DNA from 4 places in the Streptomyces sp. NPDC093252 genome. Region 1 is predicted to be linked to each of the others. Evidence: riboswitches for the same ligand, from Rfam matches in the RefSeq annotation. Region 1 holds a riboswitch; each other region holds the start of a gene.

Region 1 (7,504 bases):
GGGCCTGTACTTCGCGATGAACGCGCCCGCCGGGGTCATCGGCACGACGGTCGAGAGCGCGTCGCAGGCGGTGGCGGGCTGGGGTTACTCCATCTCGCCGGAGGACCTGGCGCAGGCGGCGAAGAACGTCGAGGAGTCTTCTCTGCTGTCCCGGACCGGTGGGGCGCCGACCTTGGCGGTCGGCGTATCGGAGATCTTCTCCCAGGTCACGGGGGGTGGGCTGCGGGCCTTCTGGTATCACTTCGCCATCATGTTCGAGGCGCTGTTCATCCTGACCGCGCTGGACGCGGGCACGCGGGTGGGGCGGTTCATGCTCCAGGACATGCTGGGCAATGTGTACAGGCCCTTCAGGAACATCAGTTGGAAGCCGGGGCTGATCCTCACGAGCGCGATCGTGTGCGCCCTGTGGGGTTACTTCCTGTGGGTGGGGGTGCATGAGCCGCTGGGCGGGATCAACCAGCTCTTCCCGGTCTTCGGCATCTCCAACCAGTTGCTGGCGGCGGTCGCTTTGGCCGTCTGCACGACGCTGCTGGTGAAGTCGGGGCGGCTGAAGTGGGCGTGGATCACGGGAATCCCGCTGGTGTGGGACGTGACGGTGACGCTGACGGCGAGCTACCAGAAGGTGTTCTCGTCCGACCCGAAGGTGGGCTTCTTCAAGCAGCGCCAGGTGTTCCAGGACGCGATCGACCGGGGGGAGGTGCTGGCACCGGCCAAGAGCATGGACGACATGCGGACGGTGGTCATGAACTCGACGGTGGACGGGGTGCTGACGGCGGTGCTGGCGCTGCTGGTCGTCGTGGTGCTGGTCGATGCGGGGAGGGTGTGTGTGCGGCACGTTCGCCGTCCGGCGCTGTCGACGTTGAGTGAGGCGCCGTATGTCGAGTCGAGGATCGTGGCGCCGGATGGGTTGTTCGCTACGAAGGCGGAGCGGGCGGAGATGAGGGAACAGGGGGAGGCGGAGCGTGGGGCTGTCGGTGCTGCGGCGGATCAGTGAGGGGGTGCGGGGGTCGGTGGTGCGGCGGATGAGGGCGGGGGTGCGGGGGTCGGTGCTGGGGCGGATCGGGGCGGGGGTGCGGTGGTATTTGAGGGAGCTGACGGATGAGTCGGCGTACGACCGGTATTGCGCGCACCTGAGGAAGGGGGACGCGGGGGCGGAGGTGCCGTCGCGGAGGGAGTTCGAGCGGATGCGGGGGGAGCGGGCGGAGGGGGATCCTCGGGAGGGGTTTCGGTGTTGTTGAGGTGGGGTGGTGGTGAGTGGTCGGGTGCGGGTGCGTGGTCGCTTGTCGCGCAGTTCCCCGCGCCCCTGGGTGGGGTGCCCTGGCCGGGGTGAGGAGGTCCTGCCCCGGCCAGGGGGCTACTGGGCCCCGGTAAGGCAGTGGGGGCAGCGGCAGGGCGGCCAGCGGAGGGGGGCGAGGAGGAGGAGTGGGCCGGGGCCTGGGCGGTAGGTCCGCTGGGGGGTGTGGCCGGTGGGCTCGCCGTCGGGGCGGACGCGGTACGTCTCGACGGTCATCCGGGACTGTCCGGGCGGGGGCGGGGTTCCGGCGTTCATCGGGCGGTCCGTTGGGCGGGGATGCGGGGCCTGGGTGACGGTGGAGTGGTGGGGACGCGCCCGCGCGACGCGGGGTTCCGGCAGACAGGACAGGCACCGGCCCGCCGTTTGCCCGAGCCGGGCAGTAACAGGGTCAGCGTCCAGCGCAGGACCGTGTGGATAAGGTTGGTCATGTCGACCTGCTCTCTCAGGTTGGCGACGCCCCGGCAGGTCTAGCCACCTTGCCGGGGTTCTGTTTCGGACGGGTCGCGGTCGATCTCCGCCCATACGCAGGCCCCTTCGGCGGTTACTTCGTGGCCGTAGCGGTCAGCGTCCGCCAGGGCAATGAGCAGTGACTCCTGCTGAGCGGCCGGGAGGCGGGCGGGAAGCTCTACCGCAATGCGAATACGCCCTTGGATTCCTTCCACTTGAGGCGAGCGTCCCGCGAGCACTTGGAACCGGATGGCGAGCATCGCGGCTCGTGAGCTGGAAGTGGACACAGGGCTCCCCCGTGAGCGCATCATCACGTACGGTGTTTCTGCTTAAGTAGCTTTCACCTGATGCAGTAGCTTGTCAATGTCGACGAGGGTGAACTGCCCGACCGCCAAGGGAAATCAGAGAGCCACCCATGCCCCGAGAGGCGCCCTACCTTGAGGTAGCCAACGTGCTGCGCGCCCGCATCCTCGCGGGAGAATGGGCCGCCGGTGAGCGCCTGCCGTCGCGCGCGCAGCTCGCCGACGAATACGGCGTCGGCAGGAACGTCACCCAGCGTGCCGTCGACCGCCTGATCATCGAGGGACTCCTGGAAGGCCGCGCCGGATCAGGGACGTACGTCCGCAAGCCCCGCCCACGACTCCGTATGGTCCGCTCCCGGCATCGGGAACAGCGGGGCGGATCACCGTTCCGCGCCGACATGAAGGAGCAGGGAAAGAACGGAACTTGGGAGGCGCACAGCGCCGCCCGCACCCCCGCCCCGGAGCGCATCGCGGAGCGCCTGGCCATCGAGCCCGGAGACCTCTGCGTCGTCACGCGGTACGAGTTCCTCGGCGACGGTCAGCCGGTCCAGCTCTCCGAGTCGTGGGAGCCCATGGCGATCACGGACGGCACTCCTGTCGTGCTCCCCGAGATGGGTCCGCTCGCGGGCATGGGCGTGGTCGAGCGCATGAGGTCCATCGGCGTCGTCATCGACACCGCCGTCGAGATCCCACGCCCCGGCCGGGCCACCCAGGAACAGGCCAACCTGCTCGGCATCAGCCTCGGTGACCTGCTGCTCACGATCGAGCGCACCTACTACGACACGGACGGACGCCCCGTCGAGACGGCGGACATCGTCGTGCCGGATGTGCGCTGGGAAGTCGCGTACGAGTTCGGGGTCGACCGGCCATGAGGAGGGCACGGAGCCTGCCCAGGGTGGCCAGGGACCGCATCAAGACCGGCGCCGACCGGGAGATCCTCCAGACCTACCCCTACCGGTCCGCCGCACCTTCCTCGCTCTGGGGTGAGCTGGCTGACAGAGCCACCCGGGACATCTTCCTCGCGGGCTACACCAACTACTTCTTCTTCACCTCCGTCCCGGCGTTCCCGGAAACCCTGCGCCGCAAGGTCGCCTCCGGGGTCCGGGTCCGGTTCCTGGTCGGTGATCCCGAGGGGGAGGTCACCCGGCAGCGCGAGGCCGTCGAGGACACCGCCCTGAGCGTCTCCACCCGCATCCGCATCACCCTGGAGCACCTCCAGCGGCTCGGCACCTCGGAAGGGCTGGAGTTGCGCCACTCGGCGGCCGAGGACGCCGTGAACCATGTCAGCCTCAGCGTCTTCCGCTTCGACGACGACCTCCTCGTCACGCCCCACCTCGCCCGCCTCGTCGGCCACGACTCACCCCTCCTGCATCTGCGCCCGCACGGCGACGGAGGCATGGCCGACCGGTTCCGGGAGCACGCAGAGGAACTGTGGTCACGGGCACGTCCAGCCACCCTCTAAACGCCGCCACCCTCATCCCCCTCAGGGGCGCTGGGGGTACCCCCTCTGGGGGAGGAACTGCGCGACCAGCCCACCACCACCCGCACCCGACACCCCCACCCCCACCCCAGAACCCCGCGCCCCCACCCCCCAAACTCACCCCATGACCACCCGCATCAGACCCGCCACCCCCACCGAATACCCCCACCTGGGCACCCTCGTAGCCGACACCTACCTCACCGAGGGCTACCTCGACTTCGGCCCCGACGACCCCTACCTCCCCGTCCTCAAGGACGTCGCCGCCCGAGCCGCCCACGCCGAGATCCTCGTCGCCGAGGCCCCCGACGGGCTCACCGACCTCCCCGACGGCATCGCCGGCACCGTGACCTTCGTCCCACGCGGAGCGACCCCCATGGCCGACATCGCGACCGGCGACGAGGCGGAGATCCGGATGCTCGCCGTCGCCCCCAAGGCGCGCGGACACGGCATCGGCGAAGCCCTCGTCCGCGCCTGCGTCACCCGCGCCGCCGGCGCCCACCGCATCGTGCTGTCCACGCAGAGCGAGATGCACGCCGCCCACCGCCTCTACGAACGGCTCGGTTTCGTCCGCACCCCGCACCGGGACTGGAGTCCCGTCCCGCACCTGGACGACCTCACTCTCCTCACCTATGAGTTGACACTCTGAAACCACCGCGACACAACATCTGGGGGTGACACGACAGCCGGGCACTACATGTATGCTCATGCTCGCTGTCGCCGCAGGGGAATCCGGTGCGAATCCGGAACTGTCCCGCAACGGTGTACTTGTGCGTATTCGCGGAGCCATTCAGCCCCGTGTCCCGCCATGGTCAGTCCGAGGACCTGCCGACAGCGCGCCCGGCCACCCGGCCCGGGTGCCATGACGTCCGGGCCTCGTGGAATGGGCCGGTGGACGCGGCGCGCGGCACACACCCGCGCTCGTGAGTCACCGCCCCCTGCCCTCCCCGAGGCCCCGTGCCGAGCGAGGGAGAGCCCCACGTGACGATCGCGCCAGCAGACCCGGCTTCAGCAGCCACCCCCGCAGCCGTCCCCGGAGTCACTCCCGCAACCGTCCCCGGAGCCACTCCCACCCCGGACCCCGACACCCCCGGCACCACCCTCCTCCGCACCCTCACCGGCCTCACCGCCGACCTCCCCGACGCCGACCCCGGCCGGGTCGCCGCCGCCGCGCTGCGGGGCCGTTCCGCCCGTGCGGACGAGACGGAGCTGCGGGAGCTGGCGACCGAGGCCGCCGCCGGGCTGATCTCCGAGGACCCCGCCTACTCCCGCCTCGCCGCCCGGCTGCTGACCCTCTCCATCGCCGCCGAGGCCGCCTCCCAGGGCGTGACCTCCTTCACCGGCTCCGTGGCCACCGGCCACCGCGAGAGACTCATCGCCGACCGCACCCACGCCTTCGTACAGGCGCACGCCACCCACCTCGACGCGCTCATCGACCCCACCGCCGACGACCGCTTCGGCTACTTCGGCCTCCGTACCCTCCACAGCCGTTATCTCCTCCGCCACCCCATCACCCGCAAGGTGATCGAGACCCCCCAGCACTTCCTGCTGCGGGTCGCCGCCGGGCTCGCGGAGGACGGGAGTGCCCGCGCGCTGGACGAGGTGACGGCGCTGTACGGGCTGATGAGCCGGCTGGACTACCTCCCCTCCTCCCCCACCCTCTTCAACTCCGGCACGCGCCACCCGCAGATGTCGTCCTGCTATCTGCTCGACTCTCCCAAGGACGAGCTGGACTCCATCTACGACCGCTACCACCAGGTCGCCCGGCTCTCCAAGCACGCCGGTGGCATCGGGCTGTCGTACTCCCGGATCCGGTCGCGCGGTTCGCTGATCCGGGGGACGAACGGGCACTCCAACGGGATCGTGCCGTTCCTGAAGACCCTCGACGCGTCCGTGGCCGCCGTGAACCAGGGCGGGCGGCGCAAGGGCGCGGCGGCGGTGTATCTGGAGACCTGGCACTCCGACATCGAGGAGTTCCTGGAGCTGCGCGACAACACCGGTGAGGACGCCCGCCGGACGCACAATCTCAACCTCGCCCACTGGGTGCCGGACGAGTTCATGCGGCGGGTCGGGGACGATGGGATCTGGTCGCTGTTCTCCCCGGCCGATGTACCGGAGCTGGTCGATCTGTGGGGGGAGGAGTTCGACGCGGCCTACCGCGCCGCCGAGGCCAAGGGGCTGGCCCGTAAGACCCTCCCCGCCCGCGAGCTGTACGGGCGGATGATGCGGACCCTCGCGCAGACCGGCAACGGCTGGATGACCTTCAAGGACGCCGCCAACCGCACCGCCAACCAGACCGCCGAGCCCGGCCAGGTCATCCACTCCTCCAACCTCTGCACGGAGATCCTGGAGGTCACGGACGACGGGGAGACGGCCGTCTGCAATCTGGGGTCGGTCAATCTCGGCGCCTTCGTCGATCAGGGCAGGCCGGACGGCATCGACTGGGAGCGGCTGGACGAGACCGTCCGCACCGCCGTGACCTTCCTCGACCGGGTCGTGGACATCAACTTCTACCCGACCGAGCAGGCGGGCCGCTCCAACTCCCGCTGGCGGCCGGTCGGCCTGGGCGCGATGGGCCTCCAGGACGTCTTCTTCAAGCTGCGGCTGCCCTTCGACTCGCCGGAGGCGAAGGCGCTGTCCACCCGGATCGCCGAGCGGATCATGCTGGCGGCGTACGAGGCGTCCGCCGATCTCGCCGAGCGCGGCGGCCCGCTCCCGGCGTGGGAGCAGACCCGTACCGCGCGCGGGGTACTGCACCCCGACCACTACGGGGTGACCCCGACCTGGCCCGAGCGGTGGGCGGCGCTGCGCGAGCGGATCGCCGTCACCGGGCTGCGCAACTCCCTGCTGCTGGCCATCGCCCCGACCGCGACCATCGCCTCCATCGCCGGGGTGTACGAGTGCATCGAGCCGCAGGTGTCCAACCTGTTCAAGCGCGAGACGCTGTCGGGTGAGTTTCTTCAGGTGAACTCGTATCTGGTGCAGGATCTGAAGAATCTGGGGGTGTGGGACGCGCGGACGCGGGAAGCGCTGCGCGAGGCCAATGGGTCGGTGCAAGGGTTCGGGTGGATCCCGGAGGAGGTGCGGGGGCTGTACCGGACCGCCTGGGAGATCCCGCAGCGCGGGCTGATCGACATGGCCGCCGCCCGTACCCCGTATCTCGACCAGGCCCAGTCGCTGAACCTGTTCCTGGAGACGCCGACCATCGGGAAGCTGTCCTCGATGTACGCCTACGCCTGGAAGCAGGGGCTCAAGACCACGTACTACCTGCGCTCGCGCCCGGCGACCCGGATCGCGCGCGCCGCCCAGGGGCAGAGCAGCCGCCCCGAGCCGTCCATCCCCGTGCAGCAGGCCGCCGATCCCGAGGCCGTCGCCTGCTCCCTGGAGAACCCCGAGTCCTGCGAGGCATGCCAGTGATGTCCACCCACCGAAGCCAGAACCTGCTCGACCCCGGGTTCGAGCTGACGCTCCGCCCGATGCGCTACCCCGACTTCTACGAGCGCTACCGGGACGCCATCAAGAACACCTGGACCGTCGAGGAGGTCGACCTCCACTCGGACGTCGCCGATCTGGCGAAGCTCAGCGCGGCCGAGCAGCATCTCATCGGGCGGCTGGTCGCCTTCTTCGCGACCGGTGACTCGATCGTGGCCAACAACCTGGTGCTGACGCTCTACAAGCACATCAACTCACCCGAGGCGCGGCTCTATCTCTCCCGGCAGTTGTTCGAGGAGGCCGTGCACGTCCAGTTCTATCTGACGCTGCTGGACACCTATCTCCCCGACCCGGAGGACCGCAACGCCGCCTTCGCGGCCGTGGAGAGCATCCCCTCCATCCGGGAGAAGGCCGCGTTCTGCTTCCGCTGGATGGACTCGGTGGAGAAGCTGGACCAGTTGGAGAGCGCGGCGGACCGGCGGCGGTTCCTGCTGAATCTGATCTGCTTCGCCGCCTGCATCGAGGGGCTGTTCTTCTACGGGGCCTTCGCCT
Region 2 (7,504 bases), on a different contig from region 1:
CCCGCTCGGCAGTTTCATGGTGCTGCCGTTCATGTCGGTGTTCCTGCACGAGCGGCTGGGGATGGGGCTCGGCACGGTCGGGGTGGTGCTCGCGGCGGCGGCGCTGGTGCAGTTCTCCGGCGGGATCGCGGGCGGGGCGCTGGCCGACCGGATCGGGCTGCGCCGCACGATGCTGTGGGCGCTGGTGATCCGCACGGCCGGGTTCCTCGGCATGCTGGCGGCGCTGCGCTGGCCGCCGCTGGCGGTCCCGGCGCTCATCCTGACCTGCTGCGGGGCGGCGCTGTATCTGCCCGCCAACAAGGCGTATCTGGTGCACGGGGTGGCCGAGGAGCGCCGACCGGCGTTCCTGTCGGCGGGCAACGCGGCACTCAACGCCGGGATGGCGGTCGGTCCGCTGGTCGCCGGGCCGTTCGTGCTGTCGGCGCCGGGCGGGCTGTTCGTCGCGGTGACCGCGCTGTTCGCGCTGGTCACCCTCGGGCACACGCGGCTCCCCGCGGTCGGCGAGGGGCGGCCGGGCGGGGTGCCGGGCGGGCTCCTGACCGGGATCGCGGCCCTCCCCTTCGCCGCCAACGTCCTCGCCTTCTACCTCTACTTCCACTTCCAGCACTTCCTGGCGGTGTACGCGGTCGAGCGGGCGTCGACCGAGTTCTACAGCCTGGTGCTGCTGCTGTGCTTCGCCCTGGTGATCGTCGTCCAGCCGCTCGCGTCGGACCTGATCCGCCGGATGCCGTACGCGCTCGCCCTCGCGGTCGGGTTCGCCGGGCTGGCGGGCGGGCTCGCGGTGCTGGCGGTCGGCAGCCGTCCGGCGCTGCTGGCGGGCGGGGCACTGATCACGCTGGGCGACATCGTGCTGTTCCTCAAGAACGACCTGGAGGCGCTGGCCCGCAGCCCACGCTCCGACGCGGTGGTCTTCGGCCAGCAGCGGCTGGCGGCCGGGCTCGGCGCGGGCGCGAGCGGGGTGGTCGGCGGCCAGCTCTACGGACTCGGCGAACAGGCCGGGAACCCTGGCGCGTTCTGGCTGCTGGCCGCCGCCCAGTGCCTGCTGCTGCCCCCGCTCCTGCTGACCCTGCGCCGCCGCCCCCGGCCCACCGGGGCGATCCCCACCCCCACCAAGGGGACCCGGGCCCCCGCCACGGCCCAGGAGGCCCAGACCCCCTCCCCCACCAAGGGGACCCGGACCCAGGAGACCCGGACCCAGGAGATCCAGGCCCAGGAGACCCGGGCCCAGGGGACCGAGTCCCCCACCCCCACCAAGGAGACCGAACCCTCATGACCCGGACCGGCGGCTTCCAGGACGACGACTTCTGGTCGGAGTTCCATGACTTCCTCTTCTCCGAACAGCGCCGCACCCAGGCCGCCGAACTCGTCGCGGACTCCCCGCTGCTGGCCTTCCCGCCCGGCTCGCGCGTCCTGGACCTGTGCTGCGGTGCCGGGGTGTTCACCGTGCCGCTGGCCCTGGCCGGTCACGCCGTGACCGGGGTGGACCGCAGCGCGCCCCTGCTGGACCGGGCCCGCGCGCGGGCGGCGGAGGCGGGCGCCGAGGTCACCCATGTCCGTGCCGACGCCCGCGCGTACTCCGCGCCCGGCGCCTTCGACGTCGTCCTCAATCTGTTCACCTCGTTCGGCTACTTCGAGGACCCGGCGGACAACGCGCGGGTGCTGCGCACCCTGTACGACTGCCTGGTGCCGGGCGGCACGCTGGTGCTGGACCTCGCGGGCAAGGAACTGCTGGCCCGCCGGGTGACGCCGCCGAAGGTGGTGCGGCGCGGGGAGGATCTGATGGTGCAGACGGACACCGTGCTGGACGACTGGGCGCGGCTGCGCAGCGACTGGGTGCTGGTGCGGGGCGAGCGGGTGACGCGGGCGACCCTGGTGTGGTTCGTGTACAGCGCGGTGGAGCTGCGGCGGCTGGCCGAGGAGGCCGGGTTCGGCCGGGTGGAGATCTTCGGCGGCTTCGACGGCCGCCCTTACGACGAGGAGGCGGAGCGGCTGGTGCTGCGGGCGGTCCGCGAGGCGTAAGGGGTCCGGTGGGGCGCGGGGTGTGACATGCCCGACCTTTGACCAGGGCCGGACGGAACGTAGGATCACGAGGTCAACACCGCGACGGGAATCAGGAAGCCGGTGCGAGTCCGGCACGGTCCCGCCACTGTGACCGGGGAGTGCACCCTTCGGCATGCCACTGCGCGCGGCGCGGGAAGGCGGGGGGAGAACGTCGATCCGGGAGTCAGGACACTGGCCTGTCGCGGGCCCGTTCCGAGGAGCGCGGACTCCCCAGGAGGCTTCACCGTGTACGACGGCCCGTTCCGTCCCCCGCTGTCCACCCCTGCCCGTATGCCTGCCCGTATGCCCGCCCGGGTCGCGGCGCTCGCCCTGTCGGCGGTGCTGCTCGCCACCGGCTGCGGCGCCTCCGGCGAGCAGGCCACCGATCCGAAACCGTCCGGCACCTCGGCCGCTTCGGCCGCCGGTTTCCCCCTCACCGTCGAGAACTGCGGGGTGACGACGACCTACGACGCGCCGCCCGAGCGGGTCGTCACCATCCACCAGCACCCGGCGGAACTGCTGCTCGCGCTGGGCCTGAAGGACCGGATGGCCGGCACCGCGTTCCCCGACTCGGCGGTGCTGCCCGAACTGCGGGCCGACTTCGAGGCGATCCCGGAACTGGCCGAGAAGGAACCGTCGTTCGAGACGGTCCTGGAGGCCGAACCCGACCTGGTCTACGGCGGCTACGGCAGCGCCTTCGCCGACAACGAGGGCCGCTCCCGGAAGGCGTTCACCGACGCGGGCATCGACACCTACCTCAACCGCGAGTACTGCGCCGAGAACCAGTCGGTGACCATGAAGGACACCTACGACGAGATCCGCACCGTCGGCGACATCTTCGGGGTGCCGGAGCGGGCGGACGACCTGATAGCCGAGCTGGAGGGCCGGGTGGCGAAGGCGACCGCGGCCGTGCGGGGCGCGGATCCGGTGCCGGTGTTCGTGTACGACAGCGGCGACAAGTCGGCGTTCACGGCGGGCGGCAAGGGGCTGGGCAGCGAGCTGATCCGGCTGGCGGGCGGCGAGAACGTCTTCGCCGACCTGGACGAGGTCTTCGGGGACGTCTCCTGGGAGCAGGTCGTCGAGCGCAGGCCCGAGGTCATCGCGATCTACGACTACGCCGGGGCCGGGAGCGTCGAGCGGAAGAAGGAGTTCCTGCTGGCGCAGCCCGCCCTCGCGGACGTACCGGCCATCAAGAACCGGCGCTTCACGGTGCTGCCGCTGACCGCCGCCCTGGTCGGCATCCGGTCGGCGTACGCGGTCGAGGACCTGGCGCCCGCGCTGCACCCGGAGCGCTTCGAGTGACGGTGCCCGTCGCCGACCGGGCCGGGGCGACGGGGCGGCGGCTGACCCTCGCCGGGACGCTGCTCGCCCTCACCCTGCTCCTGCTGGTCTCCCTGACGGCGGGGCTGGCGATCGGCTCGGTGCGGGTCCCGCCGGGGCAGGTGTGGGGGATCGTCACCCACGCGCTGGGCGCGGGCTGGGTCGAGCCGGACTGGTCCGGGGCCCGGGAGACCATCGTGCTGGACGTGCGGGCGCCGCGGGTGCTGCTGGGCGCGGTGGTCGGCGCGGGGCTCGCGGTGGTGGGAACGGCGATGCAGGCCCTGCTGCGCAATCCGCTGGCCGAGCCCTATCTCCTCGGGGTGTCCTCGGGGGCGTCGCTGGGGGCGGTCATGGTGATCGTGTTCGGACTGACCGTGCTGGGGCCGGTGTCGCTGTCGGGGGCGGCCTTCGCGGGCGCCCTGGGGTCACTGCTGCTGGTGTACGCCACCGCCCGCACCGGCGGCCGGATCACCTCCGTACGGCTGGTGCTGGCCGGGGTGGCCATCGCGGCGGTGCTCACCGCGGCGATGAATCTGCTGCTGCTCACCGCCGACCGGGGCAACCAGGCGCGCGAGGTGCTGGCCTGGACGCTGGGCGGGCTCGGCGGGGTCAACTGGAACACGCTGTGGCTGCCGTCCGCCGCGCTGGGCCTGGGGATCGCGGTGCTGCTGGCGCAGGCCAGGAATCTGAATCTGCTGCTGGCGGGTGAGGAGGCGGCGACCACGATGGGGCTGGACGTGGCCCGGTTCCGGGCCCGGATGTTCGTGCTGCTGTCGCTGGTCACCGGGGTGCTGGTGGCAGCGGCCGGGCCGATCGGCTTCGTCGGCCTGATGCTGCCGCACGCGGTGCGGCTGCTGGTGGGCGGCGACCACCGCCGGGTGCTGCCCACGGCCGCGCTGGGCGGGGCGGTGTTCCTGGTCTGGGCCGATGTGGCGGCCCGGACGGTGGCCGCGCCGCTGGAGATCCCGGTCGGGGTACTCACGGCGCTGTGCGGCGGACCGTTCTTCCTGTGGCTGATGCGCCGGGACGCCCGGCGCGGTACGGATCGAGGAGGGGCATGAGCCCGGCCGAACTCGTCGTGGACACGGTCACGCTCAGCGCGGGCGCCCGGCGGCTGGTGGAGGAGGTGTCGCTGCGCGCCGGGCAGGGCGAGGTGATCGGCCTGGTCGGCCCGAACGGCAGCGGCAAGTCCAGTCTGCTGCGGGCCGTGTACCGGGTGCTGCGCCCGGCCTCGGGCACGGTCCGGGTGGACGGGGCGGACGCCTGGACGCTGCCGGTGCGGCGGCTGGCCCGGACGGTGGCGGCGGTGGTGCAGGAGGCGGGCGCCGACTTCGATCTGACGGTGCGTGAGGTGGTCGCGATGGGCCGCACCCCGCACAAACGCCTCCTGGACGGCGACACCGGGGACGATCTGCGCCTGATCGCCGACGCGCTCGACACCGTGGACGCCGCCGCGCTCGCCGACCGGCCCTTCGACCAGCTCTCCGGCGGTGAGCGGCAGCGGGTGCTGATCGCCCGCGCGCTCGCCCAGCAGCCGGCGCTGCTGGTGCTGGACGAGCCGACCAACCATCTCGACATCCGCCACCAGCTCGCCGTCCTCGCCGCGCTGCGGGACCTGCCCGCCACGGTCCTGGTCGCCCTGCACGACCTCAACCTGGCCGCGTACTACTGCGACCGCCTCTACGTCCTCCACGAGGGCCGCGTCACGGCCTCCGGCCCACCCACCGAGGTCCTCACCCCCCACCTCCTGGCCAAGGTGTACGGCGTACAAACCGAGGTAACCATCCACCCCCGAACCAATTCCCCCCAGGTGACCTTCCTACCGACAACATGAACCCACCCCCCAACCATGGGCCCGGCAACCTGCACACCTGAGAGGGCCCGGCAACCTGCGCACCTGAGGGGCGCGGGGAACTGCGCGAAGAGCGACCCCAACCCGCACCCACCCACTCCACCCAGCCACCCCCCACCCAGGGGCGCGGGGAACTGCGCAAAACCCCCACAACCCGCACCTACCCACCCACCCGGAGCCCCCCTACCCGGTAAAAGAATCCCCCCACCACTCCGGCCCATCCTCCAAGTACCGCAACAAAATCCCCTCCCGCAGCGCCCACGGGCACACCGCGAGCGTCTTCAGCCCGCTGAGCTTCATCGCCGTGTGCCCCACGATCGCCCCGGCCAGACTCTGCCGCGCCCGCGGAGCCGAGATCCCGGGCAGTTCCCCACGTTCACCGGCGGGCAGCGCCCCCAGCCGGTCGATGGCGGAGCGCAACGCACCGCGGGCCACCTCCCGCTGGACGAACGGACCGTGGCGCCCCGGCGCGGCCCCGCACAGCCGGGCCAGTTGCTGGAAGGTCCGTGAGGTGCCGACGGCGGTGTGCGGATGCTCCCAGCGGATCCGTGCCCCGGCGTCGCGCAGTTGGTGGCGCACCTCGCGGCGCAGGGCGAGGATGTCGGCCGGGGCGGGCGGGTCGGTGTGGGCGAGGAAGTCGTCGGTGAGCCGTCGCGCGCCGAGCGGCAGGGAGATCGCGAAGTCCGGCGTGCGGCCCCGGCCGAAGGCCACTTCGAGGGTGCCGCCGCCGATGTCGAACAGGGCCAGCGGCCCGGCCCGCCAGCCCATCCAGCGCCGGACGGCGAGGAAGGTCAGCTCGGCCTCCAGTTCGCCGGGCAGGACGCGCAGACCGACCTCGGCGCGGTCCCGGACGGCGGCGAGCACCTCGGCGCGGTCGGGGGCGTTGCGGACGACGGCGGTGGCGAAGGCCAGCGGGCGCGGGGCGCCCCAGCGGGCGGCGGTCCGGGCGGCCCTGGCCACGGACTGCACGAGCTGTTCGGTGGCCGCCTCCCCGAGCGCCCCGCCCGTCCCGACCTGTTCGGACAGGCGCAGCTTCCATTTCGCGGTGTGCACGGGGAGCGGTACCCCGTCCTTGGTGTCCGCGACGACCAGCCGCACGGTGTTCGAACCCGCGTCAATCACACTCAGCCTCATCGGCGTTGCGTACCCGGAGCGGCTGCGGTGATGCGTGCACCTGTGCGGTTTTGACGCGCTCTGCCCGGAACCGGCCCGGGGCGGGGCCGGTTCCGGGCGGGTGTCAGGCGTCGCAGGTGACCTCGTCACGGGGCGTGTAGCGGGTGTTGAAGGTCTCCCGCTTGACCTCCTGGCCGCCGTTCTTGAAGACCCGGTCGACGGCGACATCGAACCCTTCGAGCGGGGTCTGCGGGACGCACTGGTCGGCGGCGCCCTCGCGGGTGCCGGGCTCGACCACGTTGGTGCGGGGGCCGGTGACCGACTCGACCTCGTCGTACTTCTTGGTGCCGTAGAAGCTGACGGTGATGGAGGTGTTGGTGGCCTTGGCGTCGATGTACAGCGCGTTGCCGGAGTCGTTGCGGAACTTCAGGTCGAGGCTGCCCCAGGCGACGGTGGCCTCGCGGCCCTCGGGGTAGCGCTCGATGTAGAAGGAGTGGGCCCCGTACTCGACCGGGTCGACGCCGGCGAAGAAGACGGCGTTGAAGACGGTGGTGGCGACGGCGGAGACACCGCCGCCCGCGGCCCGCTCGAACCGGTCGTTGTTGATGATGATGCCCTCGACGAAGCCGTTGGCCTCGGTGCGCTCGCCGACCGTGCCGTTCATGCTCCAGGTGTCGCCGGGCAGGACGACCGATCCGTCGATCAGCTCGGCGGCGCGGCCGATGTTGGTGATGCGGTACGCCTCGGGCTCGAAGTTGACGGTGAAGGTGGACATCTGCTCCTTGATGCCCAGCTCGTCGAGGTTGTCGGCGGACAGCTCGGGCTCGACCTCCTTGACGGCGACGGCGCCGGTGCGGGCGGTGGAGCCGGACTTGGTGAGCAGCGGCTGTACGGCGTCCTTGAGGGCCTGGGCGGTGACCTCCTGGCCGGACTGGCCGCCGGAGGCCACGACGACCCGGCCGCCCTCCAGGCGCAGCTTGGCGTTCTCGGGCTTGTCGGTGGCCTGGGCGAGGCCGCTGGCGACCGCGGGGTCGGCGAGGAGTCCGGCGCCGTCGAGGGTGGGGACGAGCTTGTTCGCCTTGTCGGGCTTCACGCTGAGGTGCTCGCCGAGCACGGCCGGGGTGATCTCGACGCGTCCGGCGCCGGTGGTGAGGGTGACGGGGCCGGACATCGCGGGTT
Region 3 (7,504 bases), on a different contig from region 1:
CCCCCCCGACCCCACTCCCGCCCCGCCCCCCACCGCCGCCAGTTCCTCCGCCGTCAGCGGGCCCCGTTCGTCCGCGCCCAGCAGCCCCCGTGCCCGCAGCAGCCGTGCCGCCGCCACGCCCCACGGCAGCCGCAGCCCGGCCGCCGCCAGCAGGTCCGTCCGGGCGAGGGCGGTCGCCGCCGGGCCGCTGTGGACCCCGGCCGGGGTGAGGAGGGCCGCGTCGTCCGCCCAGCGCAGGGCGAGATCGACGTCATGGGTCGCCATGACCACCGTCGTGCCCCCGGCCCGCAGCCCGGCCAGGGTCTCCAGCAGGCGTTCCTGTCCGTCCGGATCGAGTCCGGCGGTCGGCTCGTCCAGGATCAGCACCCGGGGCCGCATCGCGACCGCGCCCGCGATGGCGGTCCGTTTGCGCTGGCCGTAGGAGAGCAGATGGGTCGGCCGGTCGGCCAGCGCGGCGATGTCCAGCGCCGCCAGCGCCTCGGCGACCCGGGCCCGCACCTCCGCGTCCGGCAGCCCCAGGTTCAGCGGCCCGAACGACACATCCTGTCCGACCGACGCCGCGAAGAGCTGATCGTCCGGATCCTGCACCACCAACTGCACGGTGGTCCGCAGCCGGGTCAGCCCCGCCCGGTCGTACGAGACCACCCGCCCCTCCACCCTCAGCTCCCCGGACGCCGGGCGCAGTCCGCCGCTGAGCATCCGCATCAGCGTGGTCTTGCCGCTGCCGTTGCGCCCGAGCAACGCCAGCGCCCGCCCCTCGGCGACGGCGAAGTCCAGCCCGCCGAACACCGGGGGCCCCTCCTCGTAGGCGAAACCGGCACCGCGCAGGGCGACGAGGGGGAGGGAGGGGGCGGCGGGGGCGTTCATCTCAGGGGCCTTTCCAGGACGAGGGTCAGCGCGGCCAGCGCCAGCAGCAGCGCCGCGCTCACCGCGGTGAAACGGACGGACACCCGGGTCTCGGGGACCAGGACCCTGAGCGTGCCGTCGTAGCCGCGCCCGGCCAGCCCGGACTGGAGCCGGGCCGCCCGGTCGAAGGCCCGGACGAACGCGGTCGCCCCCAGCCCGGCCAGCGACCGCCACCGCGCCGCCCGGGTGGTGTGCCCGAGCCGCGCGCCCTGCGCGTCCCGGATCCGCCGCACCGAGTCCAGCAGCAGAAAACTCATCCGGTACGTCACCAGCGCCACATCCACCACCGGCGCCGGCACCCCGGCCCGCACCAGCCGGGGCAGCAGATCCGACATCGGTGTGGTGAACGCGAACAGCAGCACCCCCAGCGAGGCCGCCGAGGTCCGCAGCAGCAGTTCGGCGGCGCGCACCGGCCCGCCCTCGGCGAGCCCCACGAAGCCGCCGGTTCCGCCGGTTCCGCCCACCCGCACCAGCAGCGGCAGCGCGCCCGTGACGCAGAACCCCAGCGGCACCCGGTAGGCCCGCCACAGCCGCCGCCCCGGCACCCCGGCCGGGCCCAGCAGCAGCACCAGCGCGGTGAGCAGCACCAGCACGGCACCGGGCCAGGGCGGCAGCGAGATCGCCAGCGCGGTCAGCCCGAAACCGAGCACGGCCTTGTCGACGGGATGACGGCGGCGCCAGCGGCTGCCGTGCGCCGCCGCGTCGATCGGCAGCACCCGGCCTCAGCCCCGCGCGGCGGGGTCACCCGAGGACTCCACCGGCGGTGCCACCGCCCGCTCCTCGCCCTGCCGCCGCCCGCGCCGCAGCCCGAAGTAGTACGCGAGCACCCCCGCGCCGATCGCGGCCTGCACCGCGAACAGCGCCGACTCGATCTCCCCGGACGGCGGTTCGTACAGCGGCGAGAACCAGGGCTCGTAGTCCGGCTCGATCTCGGTGATCGCCGTCTCGGCCTCGGCGTCCGCCCCGGCGAACGGCTCCTCCTTGTGGTCCCCGAGCCCGAGCGCCAGCGGCAGCACGGCGAGCGCGGCCACCGCGAGCAGCAACAGCAGATTGATCCTCGTACTCTTCTTGATCCGCTTGATCCGCTTGATCCTCGTGTTCCGCTTCACCGCGCCACCGCCTGTTCCGGTCCCTCTGCCTGCCGCTTGCCGGTACCGGTGACCAGCACGCCCAGCCGGGTCAGCTCGCCCTTGCTGGACTGCACCAGCAGCCGCATCACCAGCACCGTCAGCAGCCCCTCGCTCACCGCGAGCGGAAGCTGGGTGACGGCGAAGATGGACCCGAACGTGGCGAGCGCGCCCAGGAATCCGCTGCCCGGGTCGGGGAAGGCCAGCGCGAGCTGCACGCTGGTCACGCAGTAGGTGGACAGATCGGCGGCGAACGCGCCGCAGAACACCGCCGCCATCAGCGGCGCGCCGGACCGCCGCAGCAGCCGGTAGACGGCATACCCGGCCCAGGGCCCGACGATCGCCATGGAGAAGACATTGGCGCCCAGCGTGGTGAGCCCGCCATGGGCCAGCAGCAGCGCCTGGAACAGCAGGGTGATGGTGCCCAGCACCGCCATGATCGGCGGCCGGAACAGGATGGCGCCGAGACCGGTGCCGGTCGGATGGGAGCAACTCCCGGTGACCGACGGCAGTTTCAGCGCGGACAGGACGAAGGTGAAGGCCCCGGACGCCCCGAGCAGCAGGGTGCTCTCGGGATGCTCCTTGACCTCACGGGTGAGTGTTCTCACTCCGTGGACGACGAACGGCGCCGACGCGACACTCCAGGCGATCGCGTGCGCCGGGGGCAGAAAACCCTCGGCTATGTGCATGGCTCAGCAGACCCTCTCCAGCACCTCGTGGATGGACGACGCGCCTTGGCCGGTCTCCTGGCTGACGGGTACCACCGCCCGTGCTCCGCCTTCCCGGGTCCCGAGGGACCCAGTGGCTGCCCGTGAGGGCCGGAGCAGGACTTCCCGATCACAGTGGCGAGGGCCGCACCGGTTCCGCACCGGATTTCCCGTTCACCAAGGCGAGGTGACAGTAGTGCGCGGACCGGACGGTGACAAGCGGGCCCGGACCGCGGGGTCAGCCGGTCTGCCCCGCCGCCGCCCCTGCCTCCGCCCCCGTCGCCGCCGACGGACTCGGCGCCGGATTCGCGGTGTTGATCCCCAGATCGGGGCGCGGGGTGAGCACCACCACGGGCACCCCGGGCTGCGGGGGCGGCGGGGTGAGCTGGTCCTTGGGCAGCTTGGGCGAGGTCGTCTGCTGGAAGTTGACCTGGTCGTGGTTGACCAGCCCGGTCTTCTCCAGGACGGTGATGTGGTCCAGGACGGTGTCGTTGGCGAGGTCGGCGAGCTGGCGGACCAGGGTGTTGCGGGTGTTGGCCCGGGTCTTGGCGACCACCGGGAAGATCTGGCCGTGGGTGACCCGCATGATCTGCACGGCCGTGGAGTCGAAGGACTTCCCCTGCTCGGCGGCGACCGTCGCCACGAACTGCTGCTGCTGCGGGCTCGCCTGGTTGGGCAGGGTGATGTTCAGATCGGGGGCGATCCTGCGGCACAGCTCGTCCAGCCCCGCGTGCCCCACGATCAGATGCTTGCCCGCCTCCTTCATCTCCGCCGTCGTCCCCCGCTCCATGGCCAGTTCGCCCAGCGGGTACTCCCACAGCCCCGCCGCCCGGACCTTCACCACGAAGTCCCGGTCCGCCTCGGTGAGCGGCCCCCACGGGGTGTTGGCGATGATCCGGTTCTGGTCCTCGGTGGTGGTCTCCACCCCCAGCATGGCCGGGTAGGCGAGCGCGGTGAGGGTCAGACCCATGGCACCGAAGACGAAGATGCTTCCCACCTTGGTGCGGGAGAAGGGCATGCGGCCTCCTGACACGAACGGACTCGTACGACGGCGTACGACGCGGTACGACAGGAGATACGGACGCGTGCCCGAAAATCGTCACCGCACCCGCGGATTTCCCGGCCGGACCCTATGCAGTACGTCACACCTTTGTACGAGTCGGTCGCACACCGTGTCGTTGGTGGGCCGAACGGGTGACTTGGCGTAAGAATGGCTGGTGCAGGCCGTGCCGAGGCACGACACGGCGCATGGCACGACACGACGAGACGGATCGGGGGAGCCGGTGAACCGACGCGATGTCACCGATGAACAGTGGGAGGGGCTCGCCCAGGTCGTTCCGCTGCGCGGCCGGGACGCCTGGCCGTCGGCCGTCGGGCACCGGGCGCTGCCGGACGCGGAGACCGAGGCCCGCCGCCGCTTCGTGGTGCTGCGGGTCAATATCTTCGCCGACGCCCGCGAGGTCGCCGAGACCCTGATGTCCGGCATCCCGGTCCTGCTCGACCTCACCGGCGCCGAACCCGATGTCGCCAAACGCGTCCTGGACTTCAGTACCGGCGTGGTCTTCGGCCTGAACAGCGGGATGCACCGGGTGGACCGCAATGTGTTCCTGCTCACCCCGCCCGGCACGGAAGTGCAGGGCCTGATGGCGGGCATGGGCGCGCCCGGCCACTGACCACACCCGACACCGACATCCTTGATCCGTGAGTCCCATGAGCGACAGCGACAGTGACACCCCCGACGACCGGAACGGAAACCCCGCCCGGCCCGACCTCGCCGCCCTTCAGCGCCGCCTCGCCGAGTTCGCGGCGGCCCGCGCCTGGCAGCGCTACCACACACCCAAGAACCTGGTCTCCGCGCTCAGCGTGGAGGCGTCCGAACTGGTCGAGATCTTCCAGTGGCTGACGCCGGAGGAGTCGGCGCGGGTGATGGACGACCCGGACACCGCGCACCGGGTGCGGGACGAGGTCGCCGATGTGCTGGCGTATCTCCTCCAGTTGTGCGAGGTGCTCGGGGTGGATCCGCTCGCCGCGCTGGACGCGAAGATCGACCGCAACGAACATCGCTTCCCCGCGCCGTGAGCACCGCCCCGGCGCCCCGCGCCGTGAGCACCCCGCTCCGCACGGGCCGCTGTGCCGTGAGTGACGGGGGCGGCGGTCGGCGAAAAGCCAGACGAGTCCGGACAACTCGGGGACTCGATCACTCCGTTACTACCCTCCGTAATCAATTCGTGGGGCGAATCTGAATTAGTGTCCGCAGATTTCCGTCTTCCTCTGGCTTTTCGTCTCACTCACCCTCACTCTGGGTAGTGGACAGCGGAGTTCGGGCGGACAGACGGGGCAGCCCATGGACGCGGTGCGGCTCATCGTGACGAGCAGGCGGGCGCTGGCGGTGGACGGCGGCATATCGGAGACCTTGGCAGAGGTGTGGCAGGCGCAGTGTCTGGCACAGGCGATCGGCAGCAGACTCGCGGTCTTCGGACCGCCGGAGCTGCGGGGTGAGGCCCTCGGTCTCACCGAACTGGCGGGCCGCGGCTGCGGAGTGCTGGACGAGCCGAAGCTCGCCCCGGGCGAACTGCGCGCGGCCCAGCTCACGGAGCTGGGCGACGCCCGGCAGGCCCTGATGTACCTCGGCGGACTCCTCGGCGAGGTGGGGATAGCCCTGGTTGGCGTGGCCAGCTCGGCGGCCGACGAGGGGACGTACTGGCAGTGCATGGAGGCGATCGACGCGGCGGACGAGTCCCGCGACCGGATCCGGGACATGCTCCGCAAACTCGCGGACCGCGAGGCGGCGGCCCTCGCCCAGCGCGAGGCGGGCTAGACCAGGGGGCCGGGGTGGCCCGGGGGTGGTTTGGGAAGGCCCGGGGTGAGGTCGGCCGACCGGGGAGGCCCCGGGGCCGGGTCGGGAGGCCCGGGAGGCCCAGGGGCGAGGCCGCCCGGACCGGGAGGCCCGGGGCCCCTGGCGGCGGTCGGCCCAGGCCCGCCGGTCGGACGGTGGGCATCCGGTCGGATGCTCGGTCGGGACGGTGGGCATCCGGTCCGACGCTCGGTCGGGACGGTGGGCCGGTCGCCCGGTTGCGCTACGCGTCCGGTGCCGACCGGGCACGCTCACCCTCCCGACGCGCCGAGCCCCCGCCCGTCCTGCCCGCTCTGCCCGCTCGTCCCGCTCCGCCGGTCATATCCGCTCGCTCCGCCGGGTGCGCCCTCCGTCGCAGCCGCCGCCTGGAGGTCCGCGTCCAGGGCGCTGAGATCCGCGCTCAGCGCCGCCATCAGTTCCTCCATCTGCTGCAACAGGCCCTTCGGCTCGGCCGGTCCGCCCTGGTGCGGCACGGTTTCCCCGGATTCCTCGGACATGACGGCCTCCTCGGCCCATGGCCCCCGACAGGGCCGCTCAGAAACGTCGCCCCGGCGTCCGGCGGCCGGGTGCGGGCGCCGGTCGCTCCGGCTCCGCCCGAGCCAACGATCACCGCGGAAGCGGGTCACTGGACCCGGCACCCCGCCCCGGGGGCCCGGACGAAGTTCACCCGACCGAGGAGCGGCGCCCCGGGGTGGGCCCGCGCGGTCCGGCGGGGGGCCAGGAGGCAGGATGGGCGCCATGGACTTGCGCATCTTCACCGAGCCCCAGCAGGGGGCCACGTACGACACGCTGCTCACGGTCGCCAGGGCCACCGAGGATCTCGGCTTCGACGCCTTCTTCCGCTCGGACCACTACGTCAAGATGGGCTCGGTCGACGGGCTGCCCGGCCCCACCGACGCCTGGATCACCCTGGCCGGCCTCGCCCGCGAGACCCGGCGGATCCGGCTCGGCACCCTGATGACCGCCGGGACGTTCCGGCTGCCCGGCGTCCTCGCCATCCAGGTGGCCCAGGTGGACCAGATGTCCGGCGGCCGGATCGAACTCGGCCTGGGCGCGGGCTGGTTCGCCGAGGAGCACGCGGCGTACGGGATCCCCTTCCCGAAGGAGAAGTTCGGCCGGCTGGAGGAGCAGCTCGCCATCGTCACCGGGCTGTGGGAGACCCCCGTCGGCGACACCTTCGACTTCGACGGCACCTACTACCAGCTCAAGGACTCGCCCGCGCTGCCCAAGCCCGCCCAGTCCCGGGTCCCGGTGCTCATCGGCGGCCACGGCGCCACCCGCACCCCGCGGCTGGCCGCCCGCTACGCCGACGAGTTCAACATGCCGTTCGCCTCCATCGAGGACAGCGAGCGCCAGTTCGCCCGGGTGCGGGCCGCCGCCGAGGAGGCCGGGCGCAAGGGCGACGACCTCGTCTACTCCAACGCCCTCGTGGTCTGCGTCGGCAAGGACGACCAGGAGGTCGCCCGCCGCGCCGCCGTCATCGGCCGTGAGGTGGACGAGCTGAAGACCAACGGCCTGGCCGGATCCCCGGCCGAGGTGGTCGAGAAGATCGGCCGCTATGCCGAGACCGGTGCGAGCCGGATCTACCTCCAGATCCTCGACCTGGACGACCTGGACCACCTGGAGCTGATCTCGGCACAGGTGCAGTCGCAGCTCCCCTCGTCGTAGCGGCCCCCGCGCCGCCCGGCGCCCCCACCCCCGCGATATCCGCAGGCGGACGCCCGTACCCGCGTGCGAAGGTAGGACCGTCGTCCTGCCCAGCCCCCAGGATCACAGTCCTGGGGGCTTTCGCGCGCACGGCGTCACCCCGACCACCCACCTGTCCACCTATCCGCCCACCTATCCGCCCACCTGTCCACCCATCCCCGGCCGGAGAGGCCCTCCGCATGTTCCTGACCATCACCACCACC
Region 4 (7,504 bases), on a different contig from region 1:
GCCATGACCACCCTCCACGACACCACCGCCCCCGCCACCGCCCCGGCCCCGGACACCGCCACCGCCCCCGGCCCGGCCGCCCGTTCCGTCTGGCCCGCCGCCACCACCGAGCCCCGGCCCGGCGAGGTCACCGTCGGCGGGGTCGGACTGACCGAGATCGCCGACCGCTTCGGCACCCCCGTCTACGTCCTGGACGAGGCCGAGGTCCGCGACCGCTGCCGCACCTACACCCACGCCTTCCCGGACACCGAAATTCTCTACGCCGCCAAGGCGTTCCTGTGCCGGGCCATGGTCCACTGGGTCGCGGACGAGGGCCTCGGCCTCGATGTCTGCTCCGCCGGGGAACTGGAGCTGGCCGTCACCACCGGTTTCCCCGCCGACCGGATCGTGCTGCACGGCAACGCCAAGACACCCCGCGACCTGGAGAGCGCCCTGCGCCTCGGCGTCGGCCGGATCGTCATCGACAGCCCCTCCGAGATCGCCCGGCTCGCCGCGGCCGTCGGGCCCGACGGGCATCAGAGGGTCATGGTCCGGGTGGTGCCCGGGATCTCGGCGGGCGGCCACGAGAAGATCCGCACCGGCACCGAGGACCAGAAGTTCGGCCTCTCGATCTCCGACGGCTACGCCCAGCACGCCATCGCCCGCATCCTGGACCAGCCCCAACTGGAACTGACCGGGCTGCACTGCCATCTCGGCTCCCAGATCACCGGCGTCAAGCCCTATCTGGCCGCCGTGCGCAGGCTCGTCGGGCTGATGGCCGCCCTCCACCGCCAGCACGGGGTCACCCTGCCCGAACTCGACCTCGGCGGCGGCCACGGCATCGCCTACCGCCCCGGCGAGCCCGCCCTCGACCTCACCGCCCTCGCCCGCCGGGTGCGCGCCGAACTCACCGGGGCGTGCACGGCCGCCGGTCTGCCCGTACCCCGCCTGATCATCGAACCCGGCCGGGCCATCGCGGGCCCCGCCGGCATCGCGCTCTACCACGTCGTCGCCGTCAAGCACACCGGCTCGCACACCTACGTCGCCGTCGACGGCGGCATGAGCGACAACCCGCGTCCGGCGCTGTACGGGGTGCGGTACGCGCCCCGGCTGATCGGCCGGGCGGGGGGTGCGGCGGTGCCGGTCACGGTGGTGGGCCGGCACTGCGAGGCGGGCGATGTCCTCGCCGCGGACATCGAACTCCCCGGGGACATCCGCCCCGGCGATCTCCTCGCCGTGCCGGTCGCGGGGGCGTATCACCTGTCGATGGCGTCCGGGTACAACATGGTCGGCCGTCCACCGGTGGTCGCGGTGAGGGACGGGCGGGCGCGGGTGCTGGTGCGGAGGGAGTCGGTGGGGGATATGTGGGTGCGGGATGTGGGGTTGTGAAGGGGGTGGGGGTGGTGGGGGTTGGTTGCGCAGTTCCCCGCGCCCCTGGGGGGTGTTGGGGTTGGGGGTGTGGGTTGCGTCTGGTGGCCCGCCCGGGGGGCTCCCGGGCGGGTGCGGGTTGGTGGGGGCTGGGGACGCAGTTCCCCGCGCCCCCTGGGGGATGGATCAGTTGTTGGCTGTTTCCCTCCGACCCGCGCTCTCTTGCTGCGCGCCGGTCAGGCGAGTTCCTCGCGGAGGGTGCGGGCTGCTGTTACCAGGTTCTCCAGGGCCGCCTGGGTTTCCGGCCAGCCTCGGGTTTTCAGGCCGCAGTCGGGGTTGACCCAGAGGCGGGTGGCCGGGATGGCCTTGAGCCCGGTGCGCAGGAGGGCCGCCGCCTCTTCGGGGCCGGGGACGCGGGGGGAGTGGATGTCGTAGACGCCGGGGCCCGCCTCGCGGGGGTAGCCGTGGGCGGCGAGTTCGCGGGCCACCTGCATGTGGGAGCGGGCCGCTTCGAGGGAGATGACGTCGGCGTCGAGGTCGTCGATGGCCTGGACGATGTCGCCGAACTCGGCGTAGCACATGTGGGTGTGGATCTGGGTGTCCGGGCGGACCACGGCCGTAGTCAGGCGGAACGCCTCCGTCGCCCAGGCGAGGTAGGCGGGGTGGTCGGCGGCGCGCAGGGGCAGGGTCTCGCGCAGGGCGGGCTCGTCGACCTGGATGACCGCCGTGCCCGCCGCCTCCAGATCGCTCACCTCGTCGCGCAGGGCGAGGGCGACCTGGCGGGCGGTGTCGCCGAGGGGCTGGTCGTCGCGGACGAAGGACCAGGCGAGCATGGTGACCGGGCCGGTGAGCATGCCCTTGACGGGGCGGTCGGTGAGTGACTGGGCGTAGGTCGTCCAGCGGACGGTCATGGGTGCGGGGCGGGAGATGTCCCCGGCGAGGACCGGCGGGCGGACGTACCGGGTGCCGTAGGACTGGACCCAGCCGTGGCGGGTGGCGAGGTAGCCGGTGAGCTGTTCGGCGAAGTACTGGACCATGTCGTTGCGTTCGGGCTCGCCGTGCACCAGGACGTCCAGGCCCGCCTTCTCCTGGAAGGAGATGACGTCCCGGATCTCGGTCCTGATGCGCTCCTCGTACCCGGCGGTGTCGATGCGGCCGGTGCGCAGGTCGGCGCGGGCGGTGCGCAGGGCGGTGGTCTGGGGGAAGGAGCCGATGGTGGTGGTCGGCAGGAGGGGCAGCCCGAGGCGGGTGCGCTGGGCGGTGGTCCGGTCGGCGTAGGGGAGGGAGCGGTGGGTGTCGGCGTCGGTGACGGCGGCGGCCCGGTCGCGTACGGCCGGGTCGTGGGTGATCGGCGAGGTCGCGCGTGAGGCGAGGTCGGCGCGGTTGGCGGCGAGTTCCGCCGTGATGGCGTCCGTGCCCTGGGTGAGGCCCTTGGCGAGGGTGACGATCTCGGCGGTCTTCTGCTGTGCGAAGGCCAGCCAGCGCCTGATCTGGGGTGCGATGTCCCGTTCGGCCGAGGCGTCGAGGGGGACGTGCAGGAGGGAGCAGGAGGCGGCGATGTCGACCCGGTCGGCGAGGCCGAGGAGGGTGCCCAGGGTGGACAGTGACTTCTGGAGGTCGTTGATCCAGATGTTGCGGCCGTTGACGACTCCGGCGACCAGGCGCTTGCCGGGCAGTCCGCCGGCGGCGGCGAGCGCGTCGAGGTTGGCCGCGGCGGCGTCGGTGAAGTCCAGGGCCAGTCCGTCGACGGGGGCCTTCGCCAGGACGGGCAGGGCGTCGCCGAGGCGGTCGAAGTAGGAGGCGACCAGCAGCTTCGGGCGGTCGGTGCGGGTGCCGAGGTCCCGGTAGGCGCGTTCGGCGGCGTTGAGTTCGGCCGGGGTGCGGTCCGCGGCGAGGGCGGGTTCGTCGAGCTGGACCCAGTCGGCGCCGGCCGCGCGGAGGTCGGCGAGGATCTCGGCGTACACGGGCAGGAGCCGGTCCAGGAGGGTCAGGGGGTCGAAGTCGGCGGGTACGCCGGGCGCGGGCTTGGCGAGGAGGAGGTAGGTGACCGGGCCGACCAGTACCGGGCGGGGGGTGAGGCCCAGGGCGAGGGCTTCCGTCAGCTCGGTGACCTGCTTGGCGGGGTCGGCGGTGAAGGCGGTGTCCGGGCCCAGTTCGGGGACGAGGTAGTGGTAGTTGGTGTCGAACCACTTGGTCATCTCCAGCGGCGCGACATCCTGGGTGCCGCGGGCCATGGCGAAGTAGCCGTCCAGGGGGTCGGCCGCGACGGCGGTCCGGTGGCGGGCGGGGATCGCGCCGAGCAGGACGGTGGTGTCGAGGACGTGGTCGTAGTAGGAGAAGTCGCCGGTGGGGACCTCGTCGATCCCGGCGTCGGCGAGTTGCCGCCAGTTGCTGCGGCGGAGTCCGGCGGCGGTGTCCCGGAGGGCGTCGGCGGTGACGCGGCCCTTCCAGTAGCCTTCGACGGCGTTCTTCAGTTCCCGGTGGGGGCCCTGGCGGGGGTAGCCGTACACGGTGGCCCGTGCTGCCGCGGCTGCGGACTTGGCTGTCACGGAGATCTCCTTCGCGAGATGAATCCCTGAGATCCCGGCGACGGGACGAGGGCGCGAAGGGAGACGGAACCGGGCGGCCCGGCCCGCGCGACTGCGGTGCGCGGTGGTCCGCCTGACTCTGTTCGCCGACCCGCCCGCGAGGGTCACCGGGATATCCGCGCACGAGTGGTTCGCGCACGGGCCGCTGGCAGGTCTTCGGACTCGCGGGCGCGTCCTGACGAGGTCAGGACCCCTACTGGCCGTCGCTTCCCAGGCCCGTTCTCCCGGACCCAGTGCGTATGACGGCGGTCGTTCCCACTCACCGCTGCGGGGCAGTCCCGGATTCCCACCGGGTTCCCTCTTGCGACGCTCCCGCCTGGCGGACGGGGCGAACCAGCAACGCCGGTCACCTTAGCCGCTCGCGCCCCGCCCGTACATGACGTCCCACCCGTGCCGTGCCCGGGGGAGCGGGCACGGCACGGGAGCGGGAACGCCGCGCCTAGACCGTGTCCACCGGGGCGGCGGGCGGGTCGTAGCGCAGCGGGGTGAGTTGCTGGACGTCGTAGCGCAGCCGCAGGGCGGCGATGGCGGAGTGATCGATCTCTCCTCCGGCGGCGAGGATGTCGAGGAGTTCCTCGAAGTACCGCTCGTGCGCCGGGGGCGGGGCGGCCTGGAACAGCACCCGGGCCGGTTCGGGGCCGGAGTTGGCGAAGGCGTGCGGGCAGCCGGGCGGGACGAACAGCAGGGTGCCGGGGCCCGCCCGCACGGCCCGCTCCCCGGCGGCGGACTCCCACTCCCGCCAGTGGTCCGGGGTCCGGACCAGCGGCTCGAAGGCGAGCACCTCCAGCTCGCCCTCGATGACGTAGAACAACTCCTCGCTGTGGGTGTGGGTGTGGGCGCCCACGTCGAAGCCGGGCGGGACGACGACCTCGAAGGTGGAGGCGGCCCGGGAGTGCTCGCCGGTCACCTTGAAGGTGACCCGCTGGGCGGCGACCGCCACGGTCCGCCCCCGGCCGGGCGGCAGGATCAGCGGCCCGGCGGACCCGCCACCACCCGTCACCGCGCGCCGAACCCGAACCCGAACCCGAACCTGGACTTGGGCCGCCTTGACCTTGGCCCGGACCCGGACCCGGTCCCAGCTCCGGTCCCGATCCCGGTCCCGGTCCCGATCCCGGTCCCGATCCCTGTCCCAGCCGCGGCCCCGGGCCGGACGGCCACGGCTGTCCTCATACCGGACCCTCCGTGGACACCGCCGCCGGGCCGGGCGTGGGTGCCGGGGTCTGCGCGGGCACCCGGACCGGGCCGGTGCCGTCGTCACCCGCCGGGCGCGGGGTCTCGGTGGCCGGATCGGCGCGCACCCCCGCACCGGCGCCCTGCTCGGCAGCCGGTTCGGGGCTGTCGGTGGTCCAGCGGCCGAGGGTGATCTCGGCGGTGATACCGGGCCCGAACCCGGCGATCATCCCCAGCTCCCCCGGCGCGCAGCCGCCCTCCTCGAACAGCCGGCGCAGCGCGTCCAGCACCACCGCGCTCGCGATGTTCCCGTACTCGGCGAGCGTGGCCCGGCTGAAGCGGAACATCTCCGGCGGCACGGCGAGATAGTGGCTCAGATCGTCCAGGATGCGCGGCCCGCCCGCGTGGATCAGATAGAAGTTCTGCGCACTGGCGTCCCGCCGGTACTGGGCGGCCAGCGAGGTCAGCGCCGGGGCGAGCTGCTCCATGGTGCGGGGCACCCGCCGGTCGAGCATGAAGTGGAAGCCCGTGGGCCGCACCCGGTAGGCGATCCAGTCCTCGCTGTCCGGCACCAGATAGGAGCCGTTCGCCTCCAGTTCGATACCGGTGCCCCCCATCCCGCGCACCACGGCCGCCGCCACCGCGTCCCCGAACAGCCCGTTGGAGAGCATGTTGCCGACCGTCAGATCGGTCGGCTGGTAGCACAGCGAGCAGAACTCGCAGGCCACGATGAGGGCGTTGGAGCCCGGGTGGGCCATGCAGAAGTCGTGCGCCCGGTTGATGGCGGCGCCCCCCGCAGCGCAGCCGAGCTGGGCGATGGGGATCTGCCGGCAGTCGTTGCGAAAGCCCAGCGCGTTGATCATCCAGGCGGTCAGCGAGGGCATCATGAAGCCCGTGCAGGACACATAGATGATCACATCGATGTCCCGGGGCCCCAGCCCGGCGTGCTTGAGCGCCCGCTCCACCACATCGGGCACCCGTGCCTTGGCCTCCGCCTCGTAGGTGTCGTTGCGCGCCTCCAGCCCCGGATGCCTGAGGGTGCGGTCCAGCGGCTGGACGATATGGCGTTTGCGCACCCCCGTGTTCCCGATCAGCCGCAGCGCGAGCGGCAGTTGCTCATGCCCCGCGTACAGCGAGCGGGCCAGGCCCAGGGTCTGTTCATGGGTGATCGTGTATTCGGGCACGGCTACCGCGGGGCGGCACAGGACAGGCATGGTTTCCCCCTTCAGAGATGAACCGCGTCAGAGATCCGTCTCGGCAGACCGGTCCTTGCCCGGCATATCCCTGGAACATGCGACAAGCACACTAAACGCATCCGATAGCGTGAGATGGGTGTACAGGCGGCCGGGCAGGGCGTACGCGCCCGGCCCCGGGCCGGGGTGCGCGCCGGGGCACGCCACCCGCACCTGGGTGAACCGGGGGCCCACCGGGCCGGGCGCGTTCTGGTGGGATCCGGGAGGTCACGCCGTCGCGGCGGCCTTGTGGATCACCGAGCGCAGCCAGGTGCCGGGTCCCGGGGACCGAAGCTCCGTCAGGGCCCGGCGCAGGGCCAGGTCTTCGGGCCCCTCGCGCAGGGTGGCCTCCAGGGCGTCGGCGAAGTAGTGGGCGACCGGTGGGGCCTCGGCACCCCGGAAGGCGCACAGCCGCTCGCCGGGACGGATCCCCGAGAAGCCGGTCTCCTCCAGCCAGCCCCAGAGCTGGGTGCCCGCGTCGCTCCGCCCGTGGGCGCCCATGGCCGCCACCATCGCGGTGAGCGCGGCCCGGACGGCGGGGGTCGCCGGGGCCACCCGGATGGTGCCGTAATCCAGTTCGACGACGGTGATCCCGCCGCCCGGCACCAGGACCCGCCGGGCCTCCCGGAGCGCCCGCAGCGCCCCGTCCTCGGACAGGTGCTCCAGGGTCCACATCATCCAGACCTGGTCGAAGGAGGCGTCCGGGAACGGCAGCCGGCGCGCGTCGGCCGCACAGAGCGCGGCGGGTGTGCCCCGGGCGCCCAGATAGGAGCGGGCGAAGGCGATCTGCGCCGGGGCGATGTCCACCCCGTGCAGTTGGACGCCGGGGAAGGCGTCGCCCAGCACGCCCAGGACCGCGCCCGCGCCGCAGCCGACGTCGAGCAGCCGGGTGCCGGGCGGCAGATCCGTACCGTCCAGGATGAGCCGGTGCTTCCAGAACTCGCCCTGTTCGATGAGCCGTCGCTGCTCCCCGGGGGTGTAGCCGTGCACGTAGGAGGCGGAGCCGTGCGCCGGGGTCCGCGCGGGGTCCGGTGCGGGCGGCATGTCAGGCCCCCGGGGTGTCATAGACGCCGAACCGGAGATAGACGCCGAGGTCGGCGGGTGCTCCCGCCCCGGTGGTCCGGAAACTGCACAGTTCCTGGAGGCCACCCGCACCGGGCGGCAGCC

What was found. A riboswitch is a leader RNA that binds a small molecule or an ion and turns the genes downstream of it on or off. The one in region 1 is predicted to bind cobalamin.
Region 2: linked by a shared signal. The riboswitch ahead of AB0O01_RS02680 (ABC transporter substrate-binding protein) and the one ahead of AB0O01_RS22895 (ribonucleoside-diphosphate reductase subunit alpha) in region 1 are both predicted to bind cobalamin.
Region 3: linked by a shared signal. The riboswitch ahead of AB0O01_RS16085 (energy-coupling factor ABC transporter permease) and the one ahead of AB0O01_RS22895 (ribonucleoside-diphosphate reductase subunit alpha) in region 1 are both predicted to bind cobalamin.
Region 4: linked by a shared signal. The riboswitch ahead of metE (5-methyltetrahydropteroyltriglutamate--homocysteine S-methyltransferase) and the one ahead of AB0O01_RS22895 (ribonucleoside-diphosphate reductase subunit alpha) in region 1 are both predicted to bind cobalamin.

What each region holds. Positions count from the first base shown of each region.
Region 1 is NZ_JBFBEM010000010.1:332,366-339,869, reverse strand. It holds gene AB0O01_RS22925 (carbon starvation CstA family protein) at 1-994, shown strand, start outside; gene AB0O01_RS22920 (YbdD/YjiX family protein) at 1,023-1,238, shown strand; gene AB0O01_RS22915 (hypothetical protein) at 1,355-1,549, opposite strand; gene AB0O01_RS22910 (GntR family transcriptional regulator) at 2,157-2,915, shown strand; gene AB0O01_RS22905 (XRE family transcriptional regulator) at 2,912-3,505, shown strand; gene AB0O01_RS22900 (GNAT family N-acetyltransferase) at 3,648-4,169, shown strand; cobalamin riboswitch at 4,215-4,368, shown strand; gene AB0O01_RS22895 (ribonucleoside-diphosphate reductase subunit alpha) at 4,478-6,937, shown strand; gene AB0O01_RS22890 (ribonucleotide-diphosphate reductase subunit beta) at 6,928-7,504, shown strand, end outside.
Region 2 is NZ_JBFBEM010000001.1:654,940-662,443, forward strand. It holds gene AB0O01_RS02670 (MFS transporter) at 1-1,273, shown strand, start outside; gene AB0O01_RS02675 (class I SAM-dependent methyltransferase) at 1,270-2,019, shown strand; cobalamin riboswitch at 2,109-2,235, shown strand; gene AB0O01_RS02680 (ABC transporter substrate-binding protein) at 2,332-3,342, shown strand; gene AB0O01_RS02685 (iron ABC transporter permease) at 3,345-4,421, shown strand; gene AB0O01_RS02690 (ABC transporter ATP-binding protein) at 4,418-5,194, shown strand; gene AB0O01_RS02695 (Ppx/GppA family phosphatase) at 5,396-6,346, opposite strand; gene AB0O01_RS02700 (VanW family protein) at 6,450-7,504, opposite strand, start outside.
Region 3 is NZ_JBFBEM010000007.1:18,103-25,606, forward strand. It holds gene AB0O01_RS16070 (ATP-binding cassette domain-containing protein) at 1-867, opposite strand, end outside; gene cbiQ (cobalt ECF transporter T component CbiQ) at 864-1,622, opposite strand; gene AB0O01_RS16080 (energy-coupling factor ABC transporter substrate-binding protein) at 1,629-1,979, opposite strand; gene AB0O01_RS16085 (energy-coupling factor ABC transporter permease) at 2,012-2,722, opposite strand; cobalamin riboswitch at 2,752-2,937, opposite strand; gene AB0O01_RS16090 (DUF4142 domain-containing protein) at 2,979-3,758, opposite strand; gene AB0O01_RS16095 (cell division protein SepF) at 4,024-4,413, shown strand; gene AB0O01_RS16100 (nucleotide pyrophosphohydrolase) at 4,451-4,819, shown strand; gene AB0O01_RS16105 (DUF6099 family protein) at 5,085-5,558, shown strand; gene AB0O01_RS16110 (hypothetical protein) at 5,846-6,091, opposite strand; gene AB0O01_RS16115 (LLM class F420-dependent oxidoreductase) at 6,333-7,262, shown strand; gene AB0O01_RS16120 (3' terminal RNA ribose 2'-O-methyltransferase Hen1) at 7,481-7,504, shown strand, end outside.
Region 4 is NZ_JBFBEM010000007.1:324,807-332,310, forward strand. It holds gene lysA (diaminopimelate decarboxylase) at 4-1,368, shown strand; gene metE (5-methyltetrahydropteroyltriglutamate--homocysteine S-methyltransferase) at 1,584-3,896, opposite strand; cobalamin riboswitch at 4,065-4,288, opposite strand; gene AB0O01_RS17230 (cupin domain-containing protein) at 4,375-4,935, opposite strand; gene AB0O01_RS17235 (type III polyketide synthase) at 5,102-6,319, opposite strand; gene AB0O01_RS17240 (methyltransferase domain-containing protein) at 6,566-7,381, opposite strand; gene AB0O01_RS17245 (tryptophan dimethylallyltransferase family protein) at 7,383-7,504, opposite strand, start outside.